DNA from 2 places in the Janthinobacterium tructae genome. Region 2 is predicted to be linked to the other one. Evidence: predicted binding sites of a transcription regulator. Region 2 holds the regulator's gene; the other holds the start of a gene.
What was found. Region 2 encodes LexA, which represses DNA repair genes until DNA is damaged. Its sites were predicted from a motif close to ACTGTATNNNNATACAGT; they were not measured.
Positions count from the first base shown of each region.

Region 1: imuA (translesion DNA synthesis-associated protein ImuA) is a predicted target of LexA. The motif match lies at 2,448-2,465, and genes of this name have one in related genera.

Region 1 covers NZ_CP041185.1:2,829,572-2,836,886, reverse strand. The annotation lists gene FJQ89_RS12310 (GNAT family N-acetyltransferase) at 1-818, shown strand, start outside; gene FJQ89_RS12305 (putative Na+/H+ antiporter) at 1,014-2,279, opposite strand; gene imuA (translesion DNA synthesis-associated protein ImuA) at 2,497-3,207, shown strand; gene FJQ89_RS12295 (Y-family DNA polymerase) at 3,137-4,624, shown strand; gene FJQ89_RS12290 (glutathione S-transferase N-terminal domain-containing protein) at 4,716-5,420, shown strand; gene FJQ89_RS12285 (alpha/beta hydrolase family protein) at 5,490-6,248, shown strand; gene FJQ89_RS12280 (hypothetical protein) at 6,314-6,664, opposite strand; gene FJQ89_RS28610 (CHAT domain-containing tetratricopeptide repeat protein) at 6,707-7,315, opposite strand, start outside.
Region 2 covers NZ_CP041185.1:2,668,604-2,675,918, reverse strand. The annotation lists gene FJQ89_RS11700 (SPOR domain-containing protein) at 1-457, shown strand, start outside; gene FJQ89_RS11695 (CvpA family protein) at 478-966, shown strand; gene purF (amidophosphoribosyltransferase) at 1,005-2,528, shown strand; gene FJQ89_RS11685 (cystathionine gamma-synthase family protein) at 2,572-3,813, shown strand; gene lexA (transcriptional repressor LexA) at 3,879-4,514, opposite strand; gene rpsF (30S ribosomal protein S6) at 4,791-5,180, shown strand; gene priB (primosomal replication protein N) at 5,201-5,509, shown strand; gene rpsR (30S ribosomal protein S18) at 5,525-5,815, shown strand; gene rplI (50S ribosomal protein L9) at 5,843-6,298, shown strand; gene FJQ89_RS11655 (replicative DNA helicase) at 6,434-7,315, shown strand, end outside.

The DNA.
Region 1 (7,315 bases), 160 kb from region 2:
CGGCCCAGCTGCGGGCGGATATCGATCACTTCCACTATTACTCGGTGCTGTCGGACGACCCGCAGCTGGACCGCGTGAATGCCGTCTTTTGCCGCTACCTGCTGGCCCACCGTTCGCAGCATATTGCCGCTGGCGCTTTCTGGCGCCCCACCGTGGGCCGCCACGGCAGCCGCATGCCGGCCATCGGCGATACCGCGCCGTTGGGCGACGAGGCGCAGGCGGACTTGTTGTCGCATGCGCCGCTCAAGCTGGTGGCGGGCGAACTGCTGGGTGACGAGACGAAGAACCGCATGGCCAAATTGCTGTTTGCCACCAGTTACCTGGAATACTGTTCGTTCGGTAATAAACTCAATCTGCAGTTCGTCGAACTGCAGCGGCGGCAGAACATCGACCCGTATCTGGCGCACATCCATGGCTTGCATGACGAGGATGGGCGCTTCATCGGCTTTTTCACGGCCGCGACGATGGACGAGTTTCAGGCCTGCGGCGCCGTTTCATATTACCGCGACGACATGAAGGCGCTCGACGATGCGTATGACGCCTTCGTGCTTGCACATGCGCGCGCCGACGACTGTTTCGTCAGCAGCCTGGCCATCGACGAGAAATACCGGGGTCAGGGTTTATTCAGGCAAATGTTCCATGCCATCCGCGACCTGGCCAGCCGCAAGGGCTGCGCGCGCATCAGCTTGACGGTATGGGAAAAGAGCGAAGCGCTGCACGTGTATCGGCACAAGGGATTTCGCAGCGTGGGCACGTTCGACTATGCCTACAGCCTGTTTTATGACCGGCTGCATTTCCTCGTGTACGAAGGGGATTAAGAGCCTATCCCAGTAGGGAGCGTCTTCTGCTGGCAGTTCATCAGGAGTGTGGACAAGGCGTGAGGAGGACGCGTGGCGAGCCACGCGACGACGATCAACGCAGTCCCCGCTTCTGAGGGGCGCCAGCAGGGGATGTATTCATCTACTGGGACAGGCTCTAAAGCGGCGGCCAGGGGGGCCGCCGCACTGGGGTGACTACAACGCCAGGAAGGCCAGGGCCGCCACGGCCGTCGGCAGCAGGGCGCCGGCCAGCAGGCCGACGGCGCCGATCGATTCATCCTTGAAGCCGCGGCGCAGCAGGGATACGCCGGCCGGGTTCGGTGCATTGGCGATGACGGTCAGGCCGCCACCGGCCACGGCGCCAGCCACCAGCATGTATTTTGCTTCGTCCGTCATGCCGACGATCAGCGAACCGAGGTAAGTCAGGGCCGCATTGTCGGTGATTGCCGTCAAGCCCAGGGCGCCGAAGAACAGGGCCAGCGGTTCCAGGCTGGAGACGATGGGTTGCAGCCACCATTGCTGCATGCCGCCCAGCACCACCAGGCCGCCCAGGAAGAAGCCGACCAATAAACCCTCTTTCAGGATCAGCGGGCTTTGATAGCGCTCATACGCCTGCACGAAGCCGAGGAAGAACAGGAACAGGCCGAAGAACAGCACGGGATGGTGCGCCAGGGCCACCACGCCGGCCAGCACGATCATGTGCACGAGACTGACGGCCAGCGGCACTTTCGGCGCTTCCACTTCACCGGCTTTCGGCTTGATATCGGAGGTATTGCTGTGCAGATATTTACGCAGCAATATGCTCACGCCCGTGGCATTGACCAGCACGGCGATGGCGGCCTTCCAGCCGAAATGGCTGGCCATGTAGGCGCTGTCCCAGTTCCACGTGGTGGCCACCATCAGCACGGGCGGCGCCGCGTACGAAGTGAGGGTACCGCCGATGGAAACGTTGACGAACAGCACGCCCAGCGCGCCATATTTCAGCCATTCGGGGATGCCCGGACGGAAGATTTGCGGCGCCAGCATCAGCGCGGCCAGGGTCATGGCGGCCGGTTCCGTGATCATCGAGCCCGTCAGGGGCACGAGCGCCAGTCCCAGCCAGACGAGGGCCAGTTCGGTGCGCAGCGGCATCACGCGCGCCACGCCCTTGAGCAGGCGCTGCACGGCGTCGAGCACGGGGCGCGAGGCGGCCACCACCATGACGACAAAGACGAACAGCGGTTCCGTGTACTGGCGCGATTCGGCATACTCGATGGCCGCATCGCCGCCCGAGACAAAGGCCATGATGATGATCAAGATGAAAGCCCAGAAGCCGAACACGACTTCCACTTCGCCCAGCAAGTGCAGCAGCCCTCCGTGGCGGGGATGGCGCTGCGCCAGGGTTTCAAACGACTTGGCGGCGAAGGTGTGGATGAGCGCAAGGCCGAAGACGATGGCGCTGATGAGTTGGATGGTGGTCAAATGCGTTTCCTTATGGACGGAATGAGCCGACTGGTACTTTGCCAGGCGGTAAGGAGAGTGCTTATGGTACAGCAATCGATGCCAAAAACGGGGTTTTTCGGACATGGCGGAGCGGTCCCGGGCACGCTATCTGACAGATAAGCCTTGCCAAAAGCAGGGGTGGATAGTACTGTATATGCATACAGTATTTATCTTGATTTCAGTTAGACAACAACTTATGCAACATTCCCAATTGATGGCCTCGCCGGAAGCCTTGCACCCGTCTTTATGGCGCGCATCGCAGCTGGGGCAGGGCGCCACGCGCTGCCTGGACACGGGCTTTGCCGCGCTGTCCGCGCAACTGCCCGGCGGCGGCTGGCCCAGCGGCAGCCTCATCGATCTGCTGGTGCAGCAGCCGGGCAGTGGAGAATTGCGGCTGCTGGCACCCGCGCTGGCGCAGCTGCCGGGCTTGCCCATCGTGCTGCTGCAGCCGCCCCATCCGCCGCAGGCGCTGGCCCTGGCCGCGCAGGGTCTGGCGCCGTCGCAACTGCTGTGGCTCAAAAGCGCCGGCAGCAAGGATGCCTTGTGGGCAGCGGAAAACATCTTGCGCAGCGGCAGTTGCGGCGCCTTGCTGTTCTGGCAGTCGCACGTGCGCGCCGACAGCCTGCGCCGGCTGCACCTGGCCGCGCAAGGCGGCAACACCCTGTTCTGCATGCTGCGCCCCTTGCACGGCGCGCAGGATGCGTCGCCCGCGCCGCTGCGCCTGTCCGTGCGGCCGGCCGCCGGCGGCATCGAGATCGGCTTCATCAAGCGCCGGGGACCGCAGCGCGACGCGCCCCTGTTCCTGCCCCTGCAACCTCCTTCATTATTGCTACGCCATGCGACTCTGGATCGGCCTGTGCCTGCCCCGGCTTCCGCTCGAAGTATTTTGCCCGCGCTGGTCGGCTGACCAGCTGGGCGTGGTGCTGGAGCAGGAGCAAGTGATGGCCCTGTCGCCGCTGGCGCGGGCGGCCGGCATCCGGCCGGGCATGCGCCGCGCCGGCGCGCTGATGCTGGCGCCGCAGGCGCGCCTGCATGAACGCTCGCCCGAGCTGGAAGCGCAGGCCCTGCAAGCGGTGGCGCTGGCGCTGCTGCAATACTCGCCGCTGGTGGCGCAGGGCGAAGAAGCGACCCTGCTGGTCGATGCGGGCGCCAGCCTGCGCCTGTTCGGCGGCGTGCGCGCCCTGTGCCGGCACATCGCGGCCAGCTTGCGCGCGCTGGGCTATACGGCCCAGCTGTCGTGCGCCCCCACGGCGCGCGGCGCCTGGCTGCTGGCGCGCGCCGGTACGCGCCGGGGCCGGACCTTGAGCATGGCCAGTCTGGTGCGCCGCCTCGACCGCCTGCCGTGCGCCCTGCTGCCGCCTGCGCGCCCCTGGCTCGACTGGTTCGAGGGCATCGGCTGCCGCACGCTGGGGCAGCTGCGCCACTTGCCCCGGCCCGGCTTGCAGCGCCGCTGCGGCGCCGCCGTGCTGGAGATGCTCGACGACGCGCATGGCCACAGCACGGAACTGTTCGTCTGGCTCGAAGCGCCGCCCACGTTCCGCGCCAGCCTGGAATTGTTCGACCGCGTCGAGCACGCGGACGCGCTGCTGTTCGGTGCGCGCCGCCTGTTGCAGCAAATGACGGGCTGGCTGTGCGCGCGGCAATTTGCCGTCGAGCGCATACAGTTGCTGCTGGCGCACGAGCGGGGCAGGGTGGCGCGCCCGCCCACCGTCATCGACCTGGCGCTGGGCGAGGCCGTCTGGCGCGACGAGCACCTGGTGCGTTTGCTCAAGGAGCGCCTGGCGCAGCTGGTGCTGGACGCACCCGTGATCGGCCTGACCCTGGAAGCGCTGCAGGTGCAGCCGATGGCGCCGCCCAGTGAGAGTCTGTTTCCCGAGCCGGGCGGCACGCCGCAGGAGCGCCAGCGCCTGATGGAGTTGCTGGTGGCGCGCCTGGGCGCCGAGAATGTCTTGCAGGCAGTGCCGCGTGCCGATTACCGGCCCGAAGCGGCCAACCAGTGGCTGCCGCTGCCGGCCAAGCCCGTTTCAAGAAGCGCGGCGCCCGACTTGCCGCCCGGCTTGCCCGGCATGCCCCGTCCCGGCTGGCTGCTGGCCCAGCCCATCGCCCTGTTGATGCGCGAGCACCGGCCCTTTTATGGCTCGCCTTTGAAAATGGTGTCTGTCGCCGAGCGCATCGAGGCGGGCTGGTGGGGCCAGTCGCAGGCGCGCGATTATTTTATTGCCGAAGGACGCGACCACGCCCATTACTGGGTCTACCGCGAACGCATCGCCGGCAGCGGCGAAGACGCCGCGCCGCGCTGGTTTTTGCATGGCTTGTTTGGCTGATGCGCTGTCCTGCTGAAACTGCCATGCTTGGCTATACTTGCTTTCTTGCTTTCTTGCTTGCGCTGCGTCAACCACTTGAATAAGGATTTCCATGTCCCAACTTTCCGACTTCCCCATCACCCAAAAATGGCCTGCACTGCATCCCGAGCGCCTGCAGCTGTACTCGCTGCCCACGCCGAACGGCATCAAGGTCTCGATCCTGCTGGAAGAGCTGGGCCTGGCGTACGAGCCGCACCTGGTCAGTTTCGAGCAGAACGAGCAGCTGTCGCCCGCCTTCCTGTCGCTCAATCCCAACAACAAGATTCCCGCCATCCTCGACCCGGACGGTCCCGGTGGCCAGCCGCTGGCGCTGTTCGAATCGGGCGCCATCCTGCTGTACCTGGCCGAGAAGACGGGCAAGTTCCTGCCGCAGGACGCGGGCCTGCGCTATGAAACGATACAGTGGCTGATGTTCCAGATGGGCGGTATCGGCCCCATGTTTGGCCAGGTGGGATTCTTCCATAAATTCGCCGGCAAGGACTACGCAGACAAGCGTCCGCTGGAACGTTATCTTGGCGAAGCGAAGCGCCTGCTGGGCGTGCTCGAGCAGCGCCTGCAGGGCCGCGACTGGATCATGGGTAGCCAGTACACGATTGCCGACATCGCCATCTTCCCGTGGGTGCGCTGCCTGGTGGGTTTCTATGGCGCCGGCGAGCTCGTCGGCTTTGGCAATTTCCCCAACGTGCAGCGCGCGCTGGACGCTTTCCTGGCCCGGCCTGCCGTCATCAAGGGTGTCGACATCCCATCGCGTGGCTAAAACAGCTGTGGCCTGACGGCGCTACAATGCGCCATCGGCCGCGCTGCGCGGCAGCTTTGATCTGAGACAATGAAATCCACCCGGCAAGATTTTCCCGGTGCGCACGGCCATGTGCTGGCGGCGCGCCTCGACGCGCCCGACGGCGCCATCCGCGCCTACGCGCTGTTCGCCCACTGTTTTACCTGCGGCAAGGACGTGCTGGCCGCGCGGCGCATCGCGCAAGGCTTGACGCAGCACGGCATCGCCGTGCTGCGCTTCGACTTCACGGGGCTGGGCGCCAGCGAGGGCGAGTTTGCCGCCACCAATTTTTCGTCGAATGTCGACGACCTGCTGGCCGCCGCCGATTTCTTGCGGGCAAAACATGCTGCGCCGCAATTGCTGATCGGCCACAGCCTGGGTGGCGCCGCCGTGCTGGCCGCTGCCGCGCAAGTGCCGGAAGCAACCGCCGTGGTGACCCTGGCCGCTCCCAGCACGCCCGCTTACGTGACGCGCATGTTCAGCGCGCACCTGGAGCAGATTGCCGCCGAGGGCGAGGCGCTGGTGCAGCTGGAAGGGCGGCCATTTCGCATCCGCCAGCAATTCGTCGACGACGCGGGCAGCCACAGCCTGAAGGCCCACATCGCCGGCCTGCGCCGCGCCCTGCTGGTGATGCACGCGCCCAACGACACGACGGTGAGCCTGTCGAACGCGATGGATATCTTTACGGCCGCCAAGCACCCGAAAAGCTTTGTGTCGCTCGACGATGCCGATCACTTGTTGACGGGGCGCGATGATGCGGCGTATGTCGCCAATGTGATTGCCGCCTGGAGCGCGCGCTACCTGGCATAAATCGCCGCCCATGAAAAACGCCGTACCGGCAAGATGCGGGTACGGCGCAGATGGGGAAGAGCGGATCAGTCCTCGTCAAATTCTGCGGAAAGATCCTTCCAGCCTTTACTGATTGCAAAGGCGGAAAACTCTTCCGGCGCTTCCAGGACGATCAGTTTCTTGTCTTGCAAGCCCAGGTCGCCGTGACCGAAGTCGGGGCCCACGTAGCCGAGGCTGCGCAAGCGGGCCAGGATGTGGCCGACCAGGGTCTTGTCCTTGTAGGCACCCGCTTCGAGCGGAGCGGCGAAATCGACGTAGACGTCGATGATGCCGTAGCCTTCGTCGAAGATGCGGATGGCCTTGATGTCGTGGGCACGGCCGGAGCCGTCGATGGCCTTGAAGGGGCCGCTGAGCTGGATGTCGGTGTCATTGTTCATGCCGCCAGCATACACCAAAAACGGCCTTCCGTCGTGTGGCGCTCAGGAGCCGAGCAGTATGAAACCGGCCCAGTAGAAGGGATGGCCGCGCGCGTCGCTGCCGCCGCCGGCGGCGTCGAGCGGCGTCAGGCCCCGCGTCGCCGTGACGGCGTGCCGGGCGGCGCGAATCTGCCGCAACTGCGCCTGGCGCAAGGCTTGCGGCTTGCCCTTGCCTTGCGCCAGCGCCGCATAAAAATCGCCCATCAGGGTGGCCGTCGACTGGTCCGACACGCGCCACAGGCTGGCCAGCACATTGCGCGCGCCGCGCTGGCGGGCCAGCCAGGCCAGGCCTTCCAGTTCGCGTCCCGTGGCATCGGTGCCGGCCGGCACGGCCGTTTCGCAGGCCGACAGGGTGAGCAGGTCCAGGCCGGCGAAGCGGTAGCCGTCCTGCGCCAGTTCCGCCAGACTGAGTTTGCCGCCATCGCCCAGCAGCAGGTAGGAGTCCGCGCCCACGCCCGAGCGCAGCACGAAATGGCTGGCGATGTGCACGCTGCTGTTGGCGGGCAGTGCGCGCTGCAGCGCCGCGCCGGTGAAGTCGCCATCGAGGTAGATCTGGCTGGGGATGCGCGCCGCGTGTCCGATCGCCTGCACGGCGCGCAGTTCGCGCTGCAC
Region 2 (7,315 bases):
CAAGGTGGAGCCGAAGCCTGAGCCGAAACACGAAACCAAGCCGGAACCGAAGCACGAGGTCAAGGTGGAATCGAAGCCGGAACCCAAGCATGAGGTAAAACCGGAAGCCAAGCCTGCCAAGCCGGCGCAATCGGCCGACGATGCCGCGCGCGCCATGGCGATTCTGGAAGGCAAGGCGCTGGACAAGCCGCAAGAGAAAGCACAAGACAAGGCACACGACGCCGGCAGCGGCAAGTTCGTGGTGCAGGTGGCGGCCCTGGCGACGCAGGACAAGGTCGATGAATTGCAGGACAAGCTGCGCGAAGCGGGCATCAAGTCCTATACGCAGAAAGTCTCCAGCCCGGCGGGCGAGCGCATCCGCGTGCGCGTGGGCCCGTTCGGCAGCCGTGAAGACGCCGAAAAGACCCGCGCCAAGCTGCAGAAGCTGGGCCTGGGCGGCAGTCTGGTACCAGCGTGATGTTGCAAGGCTGAACGGACGTGACGATCTTCGATTACCTGGTGCTGTTCGTGCTGGTGACGTCCGTGCTGATCAGCATGATGCGCGGCCTGGTCAAGGAAATACTGTCATTGGTCAGCTGGATCGTGGCGTTCGTCATCGCCAACGCGTATGGCGCCACCCTGGCGAAATTCCTGCCGGAAGCCGTGCCGGGCGAAGCCGTCCGCCTGTTGCTGGCCTTCGTGGTGCTGTTCATCGGCGTACGCATTTTGATGGGATTGCTGTCCATGACGGTCGACGCACTGGTCAAGGTGACGGGCCTGAGCCTGGCCGACCGCACTCTGGGCAGCCTGTTCGGCGTGGCGCGCGGCCTGGTGATCGTGCTGACCACCGTCATCTTGTGCGGCATGACTTCCATACCGCAGCAGTCATTCTGGAAAAATGCGTTGCTCAGCCCGCTCGCGGAGCAGGGCGCGCGTGCCATCAAGCCTTATCTGCCTGCCGCTTACGCGCAGCATGTGAAATTTTGAATTTTTTTAAAATCAGTAGCACAGTTTAGGAGCACACCATGTGTGGCATCGTCGGCGTCGTTTCCCATCAACCTGTCAATCAATTGCTCTATGATGCATTGTTGCTCTTGCAACATCGCGGTCAGGACGCGGCAGGGATTGCGACCAATCACAGCAGTATGTTTTCCATGCACAAAGCCAATGGCCTCGTGCGTGACGTCTTCCGTACGCGCAACATGCGTTCGTTGCAAGGCACGACGGGCATCGGCCATTGCCGCTACCCGACGGCCGGTTCGTCGAGCGAAGAGGAAGCACAACCGTTTTATGTGAATGCGCCGTTCGGCATCACCCTGGCGCACAATGGCAACCTGACCAACTGGGAACAGTTGAAACAGGAAATGTTCAAAAATGACCGCCGCCACATCAATACCGATTCCGATTCGGAAGTGCTGCTCAATGTGCTGGCGCATGAAATCCAGGAAGCGACAACGGGCCTGAACCTGGACCCGGAAGCCATCTTCAAGGCCATCACCGTGCTGAACCGCCGCGTCAAGGGCGGCTACGCCGCCGTGGCGCAAATCGCCGGCGTGGGCTTGTTGGCCTTCCGCGACCCGCACGGCATCCGTCCGCTGTGCCTGGGCATCAATGAAACGGAGCAAGGCCCCGAATACCTGATCGCCTCCGAATCCGTGGCCCTGGAAGGCATGGGCTTCCGCTTCGTGCGCGACATCGGTCCCGGCGAAGCCGTCTTCATCGATGCCGACAAGAAATTGCACAGCGCTCAGTGCGCCGACAATGCCAGCCTGAATCCCTGCGTGTTCGAATTCGTCTACCTGGCCCGTCCCGACTCCGTCATCGACGGCGCCTCGGTGTACGCCACGCGCCTGAAAATGGGCGAATACCTGGCTGAAAAGATCCGTGCCGAATTGCCGGACGTGCATATCGACGTGGTCATGCCGATTCCCGATTCCTCGCGTCCTGCCGCCATCCAGCTGGCACTGGCGCTGAACCTCGAATACCGCGAAGGCTTCATCAAGAACCGCTACATCGGCCGTACCTTCATCATGCCGGGCCAGGCGGCGCGCAAGAAATCCGTGCGCCAGAAGCTCAACGCGATCCCGTCCGAATTCAAGGATAAGGTGGTGTTGCTGGTCGACGATTCCATCGTGCGCGGCACCACCAGCCGTGAAATCGTGCAGATGGCGCGCGAAGCGGGCGCGACGAAAGTCATCTTCGCCTCGGCCGCGCCACCGGTGATTTACCCGAACGTGTACGGCATCGATATGCCGACGCGCGATGAGCTGATCGCCTATGGCCGCACGACGGAAGAAGTGTGCCGCGAAATCACGGCCGATTACCTGGTGTACCAGGATATCGGCGCATTGAAGCAGGCGATTGCCGACGTCAATCCGGCACTGACGAACTTCGAGGCTTCGTGCTTCGATGGCGTGTACGTGACGGGCGACGTGTCGCAGGAATATCTGGACCGCCTGGAATATGCGCGCCACCATCCGAAGGCGGCAGCGCCGGAAGATACGCCACGTTCCCAGCTGAACCTGAACCTGGCGACGACAGAAGCATAAGTAACCTGCCCGGCCGATGCCGGGCTTTTTTTTCTCCGCGATCATGAACTATAAAAAAAACTACGGCTTTACCACCACCATCCTGCATAACGACCGCCGCAAGGGTATCGAGCACGGCTCGTTGCACAAGCCTGTGCACACCTCCGTCGCCTTCGGCTACAGCGACGCGCGCCAGCTCGCTTCCGTGTTCCAGGGCAAGGAGCCGGGCTTTCGCTACGGCCGCCAGGGTAACCCGACGGTGTCCGCGCTGGAAGACAAGGTCAACAAGATGGAAGATGGCGTGGCCACCTTGTGTTTCGCCACCGGCATGGGCGCCATCGGCGCCGTGGTGCAGTCGCTGCTGCGCGCGGGCGACCATGTGGTGTCGTCGGCCTTTTTGTTTGGTAATACCAACAGCCTGTGGCAGACGGTGACGGGGCAGGGCATCGCCGTCTCGTTCGTCGACGCCACCGAGGTGGCCAATGTGGCGGCCGCCATCACGCCGGCCACGCGCATCGTGTTCGTGGAAACCATCGCCAATCCACGCACGCAGATCGCCGACCTGGCAAAGATCGGTGCCTTGTGCAAGGAACGCGGCATTTTGTACATCGTCGACAACACCATGACGACGCCTTATCTGTTCCGCCCGAAAGCGGTGGGCGCGGGCCTGGTGGTCAATGCGCTGACGAAATCCATCGGCGGCCACGGCAATGCGCTGGGCGGCAGCTTGACGGACACGGGCGTGTTCGACTGGACGCAGTACCCGAACATTTTCGACAATTATAAAAAAGCGGCGCCGGCGCAGTGGGGCATCGCGCAAATCCGCGCCAAGGCTTTGCGCGATTTCGGCGCATCGCTGGGTCCGGAAGCGGCGCACCATATCGCCGTCGGCGCGGAAACCATGGCCTTGCGCATGGACCGCACCTGTTCCAATGCCCTGGCGCTGGCCAGCATGCTGGTCGCCGACCCGCGCGTGGCGGCCGTGCATTACCCTGGCTTGGCGTCGCACCCGCAGCACGCGCTGGCGACGGACTTGTTCCGCAGTTATGGCTCGCTGTTCAGCTTTGAATTAAAAGATGGCATCGATTGCTTCGATTTCCTGAATCGCCTGAATCTGGCTATTCCAGCGAGCAACCTCGGTGACACGCGCACCCTGGTCATTCCCGTCGCTCACACGATCTTTTATGAGATGGGTGCCGAGCGCCGAGCCAGCATGGGCATTGCCGAGTCCTTGATCCGCGTGTCGGTGGGTATCGAGGATGAAGCCGATTTGCTCGAGGATTTCCGCCAGGCACTCGATGCCTAAGCGGGCGGACAAATGAAAAGGGCCGCAACAGTCATGCTGTTGCGGCCCTTTTTACCTGCGGTGGTTTAATGCCAGCTGCGCATCAAGCCTACCGCGAGGCCTTCCAGGGCGAACTCATCTTCCGGCGATACGGTGATGACCTTGAAGTCGGGGTTTTCCGGCAGCAGTTCGATGACGGAACCCGTCTTCTTGTAGCGTTTGACGGTGACTTCGTCGCCGATGCGGGCCACGACGATCTGGCCGTTCTTGGCGCTGTCGACCTTCTTGACGGCCAATAAGTCGCCATCCATGATGCCGGCGTCGCGCATGGACCAGCCGCGCACCTTCAGCAGGAAGTCGGGCTTGGCCGAGAACAGGGCCGGGTCCACGTTGTAGCTCGCTTCCAGGTTTTCCTGTGCCAGGATGGGCGAGCCTGCCGCCACCCGGCCGATCAGGGGCAGCGACATCAGCAGCGCTGCCGGCACCTTCGATGGCGCTGCTTCGGCTGCCGCACCGATCAGGCGGATGCCGCGCGAGGTGCCAGGCGAAATCTCGATCGCGCCCTTGCGGGCCAGGGCCTGCAAATGCTCTTCGGCCGCATTGGCCGATTTGAAACCCAGTTCATTGGCGATTTCGGCACGGGTGGGAGGAAAACCCGTGTTTTCAATCGCGTCCTTGATCAGGTTCAGAATTTGTTCTTGTCGTGCTGTCAGCTTGATCATGAGCGGTGGGTGCATACTAAAATGCTGTCTATATGAACAGTCTGTATTTTTGTACAGTATCGCCCACTATGCAAGGGGATTTCGGTTATTTGCGCGAATTTCGTGCGAAATACTGGAATGGGCAGGAAAAAGCGCCTGGCCTGCTCCGTGCGCGGGCCGCTTGTTGAAGGAATGATTGAAACGTTTGCAAAAGGCGGTTATAATCTTCGGCTGACCTTCCCACACCCGTCTTGACGCCGGGGTGGGCGATTATCAATCCGACCTGAAGGAGTTTGCATGCGTCATTATGAAATAGTCTTTATCGTCCATCCGGACCAAAGCGAGCAAGTGCCCGCGATGATCGAACGCTACAAAGCCAGCGTAACCACCCGCGGCGGTTCGGTTCACCGCGTGGAAGATTGGGGCCGCCGTCAAATGGCTTACTCGATCCAAAAGCTGCCTAAAGCACACTACATCTGCCTGAACATCGAATGCGACAACGAGACCCTGGTCGAGTTGGAAACAGCATTCAAATTCAATGATGCCGTGTTGCGTCACCTGACCGTTAAAATGAAGAAAGCTGAAACAGCACCTTCGCCGATGATGAAATCGGTACAACGCGAAGACGCGGCCAAAAGCCACCGCACCGAAGCACCAGCAGCCGCTCCTGCCGCAGCAGCAGCTTAATTCTTGACCAGGATCGTGCGCTGAACCAGCTACAAGTAACCGCCATCATTGCCGAGCGCGAAATATTGCGCTATACCCCGGCAGGGCTGCCGATTGTGAATGCAGTATTGCAACACAGTTCGCAGCAGATGGAAGCAGGGATTGCCCGTTTGACCGAGTTTGATGTTGCCGCGCTAGCCGCTGGCGAAATATCAGGCCGGTTCAGTCAGGCAAGCTTGGGCGGGGTGTATCAGTTCACGGGTTTCCTGGCCAGGAAGAGCCGCAACAGCAAGAGTTTGGTGTTTCACATCATTGATTTTAGTGCAGTCACCCCGACTAGCGCATTTTAGATACAGGAGCCTGACATGGCATTCGGTAAAAAGTTCGACAAAAATAAGCTCAAGCTTAAAGAAAAACGCAAACAGCAAAACCCGTTGTTCAAACGCAAGAAGTTCTGCCGCTTCACCGCAGCTCACGTTGAGCAAGTCGACTACAAAGACGTCGACACGCTGAAAGACTTCGTCCAAGAAAACGGCAAGATCATGCCAGCACGCCTGACCGGTACCAAAGCGCACTACCAGCGCCAAGTCGACACCGCAATCAAGCGCGCTCGCTTCCTCGCGCTGCTGCCATACACCGATCTGCACCACGCTTAATCGGTCAGATATTCCTGGAGAAGAACTATGCAAATCATTCTGTTAGAAAAAGTTGTTAACGTCGGTAACCTCGGCGAAGTCGTCAAAGTCAAAGACGGTTACGCACGTAACTTCCTGATCCCGCAACGCCTGGCACGTCGTGCCACGGCTACCGCTGTGGCTGAATTCGAAGTCAAGCGCGCCGAACTGGAAAAAGCTGCTGCCGCCAAACTGGCCGCATCGCAAGCCCAGGGCGAAAAACTGAGCGGCCTGACCGTTCAAGTTGCTCAAAAAGCTGGTGTTGATGGCCGTCTGTTCGGTTCCGTCACCAACTTCGACATCGCTGAAGCGCTGACCAAGCAAGGTTTTGCTGTTGAAAAAGCACAAATCCGCATGCCTACCGGCCCGCTGAAGATCGTTGGCGAGCACAACGTTTCGGTTGCTCTGCACACCGACGTGGTCGTGGAAGTTGTTATCGCTGTCGTACCAGACGCGAACGCGTAATTGTCTGCGGGCCTGGCCCGCAAGCATTGCCGCACGATGAAAAGCCGGGTTCGCCCGGCTTTTTTGTGGCCTTTTTTTCGCTCAATTTCAGCCCTTTATTTTTGCCAGCACGCCGAAGCGGGTATAATTCGCGCCATGAACGCCCCCTCTGATCCGCAACTGGATTCCCTCCGTATTCCGCCGCATTCGATCGAAGCAGAACAATCCGTTATCGGTGGTCTGTTGCGCGACAATGCAGCATATGACCGCATCGCCGACTTCATGCATGCGGAGGATTTCTATCGCTATGACCATCGCATCATCTTCGAGCAAATCGTCAAGATGATTAACGGCTCCAGACCGGCCGATGTCATTACTGTTTTTGAAACCCTGACCCAGCTCGGCAAGGCCGATGATGTGGGCGGACTCGCTTACCTGAACGCCATGGCGCAAAATACGCCATCGGCCGCGAACATCCGGCGTTATGCCGAGATCGTGCGCGACCGCGGCGTGCTGCGCAAACTCATCACTGTCGCCGACGATATCTCCGGCACGGCCTTCAGCCCGCAAGGCAAGGAAGTCAAGCAGATGCTTGACGAGGCCGAATCGAAGATTTTCGCCATCGCCGAAGAAGGCGCGCGCGGCGCCCAGGGCTGGACCGCCATCCAGCCCCTGCTGACGCAGGTGGTCGAGCGTATCGACGAGCTGTACAGCCGCGACAACCAGAGTGAAATCACGGGCGTGCCCACCGGTTTCATCGACCTCGACCGCATGACCTCCGGTCTGCAGCCGGGCGACCTGGTGATCGTGGCGGGCCGTCCTTCGATGGGCAAGACGGCGTTTTCCGTCAACATCGGCGAAAACGTGGCCATCGACAGCGGCTTGCCCGTGGCCGTGTTTTCGATGGAGATGGGCGGCGCCCAGCTGGCCATGCGTATGCTCGGTTCCGTCGGCCAGCTCGACCAGCACCGTCTGCGCACGGGCCGCCTGAACGACGAAGACTGGCCACGCCTGACGAATGCGATTCAAAAGATGAAC